DNA from 3 places in the Streptomyces sp. NPDC056361 genome. Region 3 is predicted to be linked to each of the others. Evidence: riboswitches for the same ligand, from Rfam matches in the RefSeq annotation. Region 3 holds a riboswitch; each other region holds the start of a gene.
What was found. Region 3 has a riboswitch for cyclic di-AMP ahead of ACFCY7_RS35010 (M23 family metallopeptidase). Riboswitches for the same ligand answer to the same signal wherever they lie in the genome.
Positions count from the first base shown of each region.

Region 1 (3,265 bases), on a different contig from region 3:
ACCTGGGCACGGGCGTCCTCCTCGACGTCACCGGCTGGTCGGCGGCGCCATGGCTCGGCCTGTGCGCGGTGGGCCTGCTGTGCGCGGCGGCGATGGCCCTGCTGGCCCGGGGCGGCCGACTCGCCGAGGCCGCGACGGGGGGCTGACGGCCCGCCAGGACGGTGACGGGCCCGCGGGGCCGGGGGCTACGCCACTCGGCCCCGCGGGAGTCGCCGCCCGGGGGCTACGCCACTCGGCCCCGCGGGAGTCGCCGCCCGGGGGTGCGGCGGCCACCCTGGGAGGGCGCGGTGCGGACCGCGGCCGGGCGGACCGGGCAGGAGAGCACAGGTGGGGCACCCCCGAAGAGTGACGGGCGGCGGGCGTCGGCGCGGCGAGAGCCGCCCGGCGTACGGCAGCGCCCGGAGCTTCATCCGGGCGCTGCCCCCGCTGGTCATCATGGGCGGTGTCGTCTTCGACGTGCAGACACCGCCGGCGTACACGGCGGCGCCGCTCTTCTCCGCCGCCCCCCTGATCGCCGCGCCCTTCTTCTCCATGCTCACCACCCTGGTCACCGGGATCGCCGCCGTCCTCGCCTGCGCCGGGCTGCACGTCTACAACGGCACCGCCGACGACATCCCGGCCCTCACCGAGACGCTGACCGTCTTCACCGTCTCCGCGCTCGCCCTCCTCATCAACAAGGTCGTGCGCCGCAGCGGCGAGCGGCTCGCCTCGGCGCGGGTCATCGCGGAGACCGCGCAGAAGGCGGTGCTGCCGATGCCCGCCGAGCGGATCGGCGGACTCCAGTGCGCGGCGCGGTACGAGGCGGCGCAGGCGGACGCGTTCATCGGCGGCGACCTGTTCGCCGTCCAGGACACCCCGCACGGGGTGCGGTTGGTGGTCGGGGACGTCCGGGGCAAGGGGATGGACGCGGTCGAGGCCGTCGCCGTCGTCATCGGGGCCTTCCGGGAGGCGGCCGAACAGGAACGGACCCTGGAGGGCGTGGCGCAGCGGCTCGAACGGGCGCTGGCCCGCGAAGGCACCCGCCGGCACGGTCTCGACGCCTTCGAGGGGTTCACCACCGCGGTCCTCGCCGAGATCCCGCGCACCGACGGCACCGGCACGTTCGGCGGGTTCGTACGGGTCGTGAACCGCGGGCACCCGCCCCCACTGCTGCTGTACGCGGACGGGCGGCTCGACCTCATGGAGCCGGCCGAGGCGGCCCTGCCGCTCGGCATGGGGGACCTGGCGGGCTGGCCGGACCGTGCCGAGGCGCGGCCGTATCCGCCGGGCGCGACCCTGCTCTTCTACACCGACGGCCTCTCGGAGGCGCGGAACGCGGAGGGCGTCTTCTACGATCCGGCCGAGCGGCTCGCCGGCCGGATCTTCCCGGGGCCCGAGGAGCTGCTCGACGCGCTCGTGGACGACGTACGCCTCCACACGGGCGGCGGTTCGACGGACGACATGGCGCTGCTCGCGGTGAGCCGGCCGGCGGTGGGGCAGCCGGAGCGGCGGCGGACCATGCCGGTGGTGCCGCCGGAGGGGACGGGATGACCGGACGCGGTGACCAGGCGTAGTCGAGAGGTGTCACTGCGATAACAATTGACATAACGTCAGATCGGCGATCTCCGGCGGTTGCGTTCTGAAGGGGGGTCAACTCGGGCCTTTCCCTCCCATTTCAATGAATGATCAAGGGGAACGGCTTGGAATGGGGACCCCCTGTCTATTAACGTTCGATAACGCAGCGCGGTCGTTTCAGCCGTCGCAAGAGACGGCACCGTGCGCGCGCGCCGAATCCTGAAGAGGAACCGGGGAACCACCACTTGGGGTGAATCGGGCCTTTCGCACCTGTGCGACCGTGCCCGTAGGAGACCTTCCTGCTCCGAACCCGTCAGCTAACCCGGTAGGCGAGAAGGAAGGAAAGGAGCGCGCCTCCGTGGCGTCCAACACTCCCGCACCCGAAGCCCCCTTCGATGCCTTCGGTGGTGGTGCGGGTCCCGCCGCCCCGGACACCGAGTGGAATCCCACCGAGGACTCCCTCCGCGCGCAGAGCCGCTCCGGCGGCCGCCACCGGGTCGTCAAGCAGCGCTCCAACTTCGCCCGCTCCTCCACCGTCCTCGGCGTCGGCGTGATCGCCGCCGTCGGCGCGGGCGGCCTCGCCACCGCGCAGGAGAAGCCGCCGGTCGCGATATCGCTCCCCGACCTCGACCTCCCGGACGCCCACGACCTCCCCGGCGTCGGCGACCTCCTCCCCGGCGAGGACAGCGAGCCCGTCAGCCCGGCCCGCGCCAACCCGAACCCGCTCACCGCCGCCACCTACACCACGGTGGCCGACGAGCAGACCGATGCGACCGACCGGACCGCGACCGGCGCCGACGCGGGCGAGGCCCTGCGCGCCCGCATCCTCCAGCAGGCCGAGCAGCAGCAGGCCTCCGCCGACGCCGCCGACAAGGCCGCCGCGGAGAAGCTGGCCGCCGAGAAGGCCGCCGCGGAGGCCGCGGCCAAGGAAGCCGCGGCGGAGAAGTCGGCCGCCGAGGCCAAGGCGAAGGCCGAGGCGGAGGCGAAGGCCAAGGCCGAGGCGGAAGCCGCCGCGAAGGCGGAGGCCGAGCGCCTCGCCAAGCTCGCCGCGAGCTACTCGCTGCCCGTCTCCTCGTACACCCTCACCGCCTCCTACATGCAGTCCGGCTCGATGTGGTCCTCCGGCTACCACACCGGCCTCGACTTCGCCGCGCCCACGGGCACCCCGCTCAAGGCGGTCCACGGCGCCACCGTGAAGTCCGCGGGCTGGTCCGGCTCCTACGGCTACCGCATCGTCCTGGAGCTCGCCGACGGCACCGAGGTCTGGTACTGCCACCTCTCGTCCATGACGGTCTCCGCGGGCCAGACCGTCGGCACCGGCGAGACCATCGGCCGTGTCGGCGCCACCGGCAACGTCACCGGCGCCCACCTCCACATGGAGGTCCACACCGCCGGCGGCGACGGCATCGACCCGGCGCAGTGGCTCCGCTCCAAGGGCCTGACGGTCTGAGGCCGTCCCGGGCCGCTCGCACGGAATAGGCCCGGCGGCGGGCGGGGTTGATCACCCCATGACCTCTCTCCGCCCGCTGGGCAGCTCCGATCTGCACGTCTTCCCGCTCGCCCTGGGCGGCAACGTCTTCGGCTGGACCGCCGACGAGGCCCGGTCCTTCGCCGTCCTCGACGCCTACGCCGCCGCCGGCGGCAACTTCGTCGACACCGCGGACATGTACTCCGCGTGGGTCGAGGGCAACGAGGGCGGCGAGTCGGAGAC
Region 1 covers NZ_JBHJQI010000108.1:5,427-8,691, forward strand. Annotated here, with positions in the region: gene ACFCY7_RS28570 (MFS transporter) at 1-146, shown strand, start outside; gene ACFCY7_RS28575 (PP2C family protein-serine/threonine phosphatase) at 328-1,530, shown strand; cyclic di-AMP (ydaO/yuaA leader) riboswitch at 1,755-1,901, shown strand; gene ACFCY7_RS28580 (M23 family metallopeptidase) at 1,913-3,004, shown strand; gene ACFCY7_RS28585 (aldo/keto reductase) at 3,063-3,265, shown strand, end outside.
Region 1: linked by a shared signal. The riboswitch ahead of ACFCY7_RS28580 (M23 family metallopeptidase) and the one ahead of ACFCY7_RS35010 (M23 family metallopeptidase) in region 3 are both predicted to bind cyclic di-AMP.

Region 2 (3,265 bases), on a different contig from region 3:
TCGGAACGGGCAGCAGGTGCGCGTTCGGGCCGCCGAGGTAGCGGAACAGCGGGAGGTCGCTGGCCTCGGAGGCGGCGTGCGCCACGGCGAGCGAGACGCCGAGGATGGCGTTGGCGCCGAGCGAGCCCTTGTTCTCGGTGGCGTCCAGGTCGAACATGGCCTGGTCGATCAGTCGCTGCTCGGTGGCGTCGTAGCCGACGAGCTCCGGGCCGATCTGCTCGATGACGGCGAGGACGGCCTTCTCGACACCCTTGCCCAGGTAGCGGTTGGGGTCACCGTCGCGAAGCTCGATGGCCTCGAACGCACCGGTGGAGGCGCCGGACGGAACAGCAGCACGGCCGGTGCTGCCGTCGTCGAGGCCGACCTCGACCTCGACCGTGGGGTTGCCTCGGGAGTCCAGGATTTCCCGGGCTACGACGACGTCGATGGACGGCACGAGCATCTCCTTCTGGGATGTGACGCTGGATGTGACGCAAGGTCGATGCAGGTCGCTTGGCCTTGCGACAAGAGCCTAACCGCCCCGGGGGCTCCGGCCCGCCGGGCGCCCGCACCCTGGGACGAAAAAGGACCCAAGGGCATGCACATGGGGACGAAGGGCCCCAGATCTACTGGACAGTAACTGCTCAGGGGTCCCACGTCGGGGGTCCGACAGACGGAACCCCGGCCCGGCGCGCACGGGGGGGGGAGGCGCGCCGGACCGGGGTGGTCACCGCGGGAGGGTCGTCAGGCTCACTGCAGGTGGAGCTGCTGGCCCACGTAGATGAGGTCGGCGTCGGCGACGACGTCCTTGTTCAGGTCGTAGAGCTTCTCCCAGCCGCCCTGGACGCCGTGCTCCTGGGCGATGGTGCCGAGCGTGTCGCCGGCCTCGACCCGGTACTCGCCGTCACCCTTCTTGACCGTCTTGCCGGCCGGGGTGGTGACGGTCTTGCGGGCCGTGGCCTTCTTGGCCGAGGTGACCTTCTTGACGGCCGCGGCCTTCTTCGGGGCCTGGCGCTGCTCGCTGCGCGTGGTGGGCTCGGTGGCCGTGCGCTTGGGGGCCTCGGTGGTGCCACCGGTGTACGCGGCGCTGGAGAGGCCCACGCCGCAGCTCGGCCACGCGCCCTTGCCCTGGCCCGCGAGGACCTTCTCGCCGATGGCGATCTGCTGGGACTTCGAGGCCTGGTTGGCGGTCGGGGCGTAGGCGGTGCCGCCGTACGCGGCCCAGGTGGAGGCCGAGAACTGCAGGCCGCCGTAGTAGCCGTTGCCGGTGTTGATGGACCAGTTGCCGCCGGACTCGCACTGGGCGACGCGGTCCCACTCGGAGGCCGTGGCGGCCGACGCGGTGCCCGCGGTCATCAGCGGGGCGGCGACGGCGACACCGGTGACGCCGACGAGCGTGGCGACCTGGGTGGCCTTGGAGGGACGACGGTGTTTGCCCTTGCCGGAAAACAGCATGGAGATTCTCCTCACCGACGCCTGTGAGGTGAGCTGTCGGGTTCGGGCCGGAAAGTTGCCCGGCCGCGTGTCCTAGCACGCGGCTTCACCCCAAGCCGGTCTTCGGCCGTCTGTCTCAACGGCCGGGACCGGCACTTACCTTGGGTCCCCCACTCCTGCCTTCGGCGCTGACGCGACGACTGTTCCCATCGGCCGACGGCAGGATTCGGCGTTTCGGTCGACGGGGCCCGCGGTGGCGAGCGGTTAAGACCGTAGACACAGACCCACCGGAAGTTCAAAGAGGCCGATTGCGGAAATATCGCCCTTACTTGCCCTCCGGTGGGGGGCGTTTGTGCAGGTGAGAGGTGACGGAGGCAAAGGTTACGGACAGGACACGCCAGTTGAGGCGAAGAGACCCATGTCTCACTTGCCCAGATCCGGACATACAGCCCCGAACTACCCCTCCGCCGAAACCGGATCCTTCGTCAGTTCAAGGCTCTGACCAGGCAGGATCAGGTCCGGATCGGCGCCCACCGTCTGGCGGTTGGCGTCGTAGAGGGCCGTCCAGCCTCCGGGCAGTTCGTTCGACTGCGCGATGTCGGAAAGGCTGTCGCCGGGCTGCACGGTGTACGCGCCCGAAGTGCCCTGACTGTCCGTTGCGCCCGAATTCTTCACACCGCCAGCCGACGGCGTCGCGGTGGAGTTTTCGGCGGACTTGTCCGTGGACGACGCATGCTTTCCGGATTCACCGGACTTGCCCGGCTTGTCGGTTTCCTCCGCGGCAGCCTCGCCCCGGTGCTTACCGGATCCCGGCGCGTCCGACGACGCGTCATCCCCCACCTCGCCGGGGGAAACGGGCGTACCGGGCGTAACGGACTCATCGGGCGTGCCCGGAGTCGTCGGCGCGGGGGTGACGGACCCGCCCGGGGTGACCGAGGAGTCCGGGGTCCCCGGCGTGGTGGGCGCGACGGGCGACGGGACGGCCGTGGCCGTCTTCGCCTTCCCGGCGGCCGTGGCGGAGGCCGACGGCAGGCCGTCGGTCCGGTTCGACTCGGCGACCGGCCCCGTGGGCGCCTTCGGGACGGAGGTCGGGCCCGGGTCCACCCCGGTGCCCTTGCCGTCGTTCGTCAGGCCGGCGATCGGCGCGCAGGTGGCCCACTCGGTGCTGCCCTTGGCAAGAGCCTTCTCGGCCACGGCGATCTGCTGGGCGCGGCTGGCCAGGTCGGGGCTGGGCGCGTACGCCAGACCGCCGTTGCGCTCCCAGCTGTCCTGAGTGAACTGGAGGCCGCCGTACATGCCGTTGCCGAAGTTGGCGCTCCACTGGCCGCCGGACTCGCACTCGGCGACCCGGTCCCAGGTGGAGGCGTCGGCGGCGGAGGCGGATCCCGTGGCGAGCAGCGGCAGCGCCATGGCGGATCCGGTCACACCGGCGGCGACGACGAGGGCGGGGGCCTGACGGGGGCGACGGTGTCGTCCGTTCCCGGAACGCATAGAAGCGCCTTTCGCGTGACGGCTGAAGACTGCGGTGAAGGTAGCCGTATTCGAACGCTCGTCACAAGTCGGTGGACCGGCGATCACGCGAAGATCACAGTTCTGATGAACCGTCAGTTCACTGCGGGGGTACGGAAGGGGAGAATTCCACCGGAAGCGTGCGCAAACCCCGCATGATGAGCCCTCCGCGCCAGCGCAGTTCGTCCGGGTCGACGGCAAGTCGCAGGTCCGGCAGGCGAGTCAGCAGGGTCGCCAGCGCGGTCTGGCCCTCCAGACGCGCGAGCGGCGCACCCAGGCAGTAGTGGATGCCGTGCCCGTACCCGAGGTGCTGGTTGTCCCGCCGGGTGAGGTCCAGCACGTC
Region 2 covers NZ_JBHJQI010000071.1:15,007-18,271, reverse strand. Annotated here, with positions in the region: gene eno (phosphopyruvate hydratase) at 1-442, opposite strand, end outside; gene ACFCY7_RS23045 (transglycosylase family protein) at 730-1,434, opposite strand; cyclic di-AMP (ydaO/yuaA leader) riboswitch at 1,438-1,611, opposite strand; gene ACFCY7_RS23040 (transglycosylase family protein) at 1,870-2,904, opposite strand; gene ACFCY7_RS23035 (cytochrome P450) at 3,023-3,265, opposite strand, start outside.
Region 2: linked by a shared signal. The riboswitch ahead of ACFCY7_RS23045 (transglycosylase family protein) and the one ahead of ACFCY7_RS35010 (M23 family metallopeptidase) in region 3 are both predicted to bind cyclic di-AMP.

Region 3 (3,265 bases):
GGTTTTTTTTTTTTTAAACTCGCCGGGGTTTGGCCCCCCCCCCCCTCCCCGGATTCACCGGGCCCCCCCCCCTCGGTTGGGCGGGGGCCCCGTCCCCCGGCCCCCCACGGCCATTCACATTCTCCCGGTCATTGTTCCGGGCAGCACGAATAACGCCGCTCGAATACCTCTTCTTTGTATACGGTGCGCACGTTAATTCCGGGCACTCGCCGTGTTGACTGCATGTTGCGAAACCCTCACACGACCCCGCTCCGGCCTTTTGAGCCGGTGCAGCGGCAGGGAGCGTTCGGCGTGCAGCACGGTCAGCGCCCTGGCCCGCTCGGCGTCACCGCGCGCCACCGCGTCGACGATGGCGCCGTGCTCGGCCCAGGCCTCCACCGGCTGGGCGGGCACGTCCACCGCGTACATCCAGGCGATCTTGTGCCGCAGCTGGGTGAGCAGCGCCGTCAGGGCCGGGCTGCCCGAGGCCTGCGCGAGCGTCTCGTGGAACCAGCCGCCGAGCGAGCGCAGATCCTCGCCCTGGCCGCGCCTGGCGCGCTCCTGGCCCAGCCTGACCAGGCCCCGCAGCACCTTGAGGTGGGCGTCGGTGCGCCGCTGCGCGGCCCGCGCGGCCCCCAGCGGTTCGAGCAGCGACCGCATGTCGAGCAGGTCGGCCGCCTCCTGCTCGGTGGGCTCGGCGACGTGCGCCCCCGCGTGCCGGCGGGTCACGACGAAGCCCTCGGACTCCAGCGTGCGCAGGGCCTCGCGGACCGGGACGCGCGAGACCCCGTACCGGCGGGCGAGTTGTTCCTCGGTCAGCCGGCCGCCCCGCTCGTAGACGCCGGAGACGATGTCGTCCCTGATCGCCGTGCATACCGAATGCGCGGGAATGCGCATGTCCGACCTCCGCCTTGGTCCGCGCGAGACAATTCGAGCAGCGCCTGTTCTGCGCCTGATCATCGACTCTATTGCAGCGCGCCGGGATTTCCGATGCCCCGGCCGAATCCATGGCCTTATTCCACTGCCCCACGAGCAGCGAAAAGCCCCGGCTCAGTACGAGCCGGGGCTTTTGCGACGCGGTGCGGAACCGGGCCGGGCGGGGTCAGACGTGGACGCCGCGGGCGCGGAGGTACGCGATCGGGTTGATGTCGGAGCCGTAGTCGGCCCCCGTGCGCGCCTCGAAGTGGAGGTGCGGGCCGGTCGAGTTGCCGGTCGAGCCGGAGATGCCTATCTGCTGGCCGGGCTCGACGGTCTGGCCGACGTGGACCCCGATGGAGGAGAGGTGCCCGTACTGCGTGTACGTGCCGTCGTTCATCCGGATCACGATGTTGTTGCCGTACGCGCCGCCCCAGCCGGCCTCGACGACGGTGCCGGAGCCGACGGAGACGACCCGGGTGCCGTAGGCGGCGTGGAAGTCGACGCCGGAGTGGCTGCCCGAGGACCAGAGCGAACCACCGGTCTTGTAACCGGTGGAGACGTACGAGCCGGCGATGGGGAGCTGGAAGGAGGCCAGACGGCGGCGCTCGGCCTCGCGGGCGGCGCGCTCGCGCTCCTGGCGGATCTCCTTGGCGCGGGCCTCGGCCTTGCGCTTCGCCTCGGCCTTGGCCTTCGCCTGGGCGACGGCCTCGACGGCCTCCTGCTCCTGGGCGGCGGCCTGGGCGTCGATCCGGTCCACGAGGGAGTCCTCGGTGATGACCTGGGTGAGGCCGGTGTCCTCGGCGGAGCGGTTGTCCGTGTCGGCGGCGAGCGCCGGGGAGGCGAGGGTTCCGATGACGCCGGTGGTGGCGAGCGTCGCGACGCCGGCGATGCCCACGCTGCGGCGCGCCATCCGGCTCGGACCACGATGCTTCCCGGTGGCACGGGTGAACGCCATGTAGTGGCTGATCCTTTCCTTCCTTCTCGCCTACCGGGTTAGCTGACGGGTTCGGAGCAGGAAGGTCTCCTACGGGCCCCTCCGTACGGGACGAAGGCGTCCGATTCACCCCAGGGACTCATGTGGGTCCCCGGCTCCCCAGGCTCGCGCCTGACGGGGACTCGGCGATGACTGTCCGATGCCGCGGCTGCGGCACGTGCACTGACGAACAGCCGCACCGACGCTATGCGGATCGTCTTTCAATCACCAACCGGACACGCCTTTTGTAAGACATGCCACAGGGCAAAGGGTCACCCTTGCTCTCAATACGGACATAGCGAGAGGCCCCGGCGAACATGCCGCCGAGGCCCTCCCGTTGTCACACCGGAACCGGAATCAGCCGGTCACGACGGTCACTTCGCCGATGCCGAGCGCCCGCACGGGCTCCGCGATCTGCGCCGCGTCGCCCACCAGCACCGTGACGAGCCGGTCCACGGGGAAGGCGCTGACCACGGCAGCGGTCGCCTCCACCGTGCCGGTCTCGGCCAGGCGCGCGTACAACTGGGCCTGGAAGTCGTCCGGAAGGTGCTGTTCGACCTGGTCGGCGAGCGTCCCGGCGACGGAGGCGGCCGTCTCGTACTTGAGCGGCGCGACCCCCACCAGGTTCTGCACGGCGGTCTCGCGCTCGGCGTCGGTGAGCCCCTCGGCGGCGAGGGTGCGCAGCACCTGCCACAGGTCCTCGAGGGCCGGACCGGTGTTGGGGGTGTCGACGGAGCCGCTGATGGCGAGCATCGAGGCGCCGTTCCCCTCGGCGTCCGAGCGGAGCACCTGGCCGAAGGCCCGCACGCCGTACGTGTAGCCCTTCTCCTCGCGCAGGACCTTGTCGAGCCGCGAGGTGAGGGTGCCGCCGAGGCAGTACGTGCCGAGGACCTGGGCCGGCCAGACGCGGTCGTGCCGGTCGGCACCGATCCGGCCGATGAGCAGCTGGGTCTGCACGGCTCCCGGGCGGTCCACGATGACGACCCGTCCGGTGTCGTCCGCCGTGATCGGCGGCATCGGGAGCGGCTCGGCCGGCTCGCCGGTCCAGGCGCCCAGCGTGTCCGCGAGGACCTTGTCGAGGTCGACGCCGGTCAGGTCGCCGACGACCACCGCCGTGGCGGTGCCGGGCCGGACGTACGCGTCGTAGAAGGCGCGGACGGCGGCGGCGTCGATCGCGGCGACGGTCTCCTCGGTGCCCTGGCGCGGCCGGGACATCCGGGACTCGGCCGGGAAGAGCTCCTTGGAGAGCTGCTTGGCGGCGCGGCGGGACGGGTTGGCCGTCTCGTGCGGGATCTCGTCGAGACGGTTGCGCACCAGGCGCTCGATCTCGGTCTCCAGGAACGCCGGGGCGATCAGGGCCTCGGAGAGCAGCCCGAGCGCCTTGGGCAGCCGGGA
Region 3 covers NZ_JBHJQI010000166.1:15,317-18,581, reverse strand. Annotated here, with positions in the region: gene ACFCY7_RS35015 (GntR family transcriptional regulator) at 193-876, opposite strand; gene ACFCY7_RS35010 (M23 family metallopeptidase) at 1,082-1,852, opposite strand; cyclic di-AMP (ydaO/yuaA leader) riboswitch at 1,865-2,029, opposite strand; gene ACFCY7_RS35005 (M16 family metallopeptidase) at 2,228-3,265, opposite strand, start outside.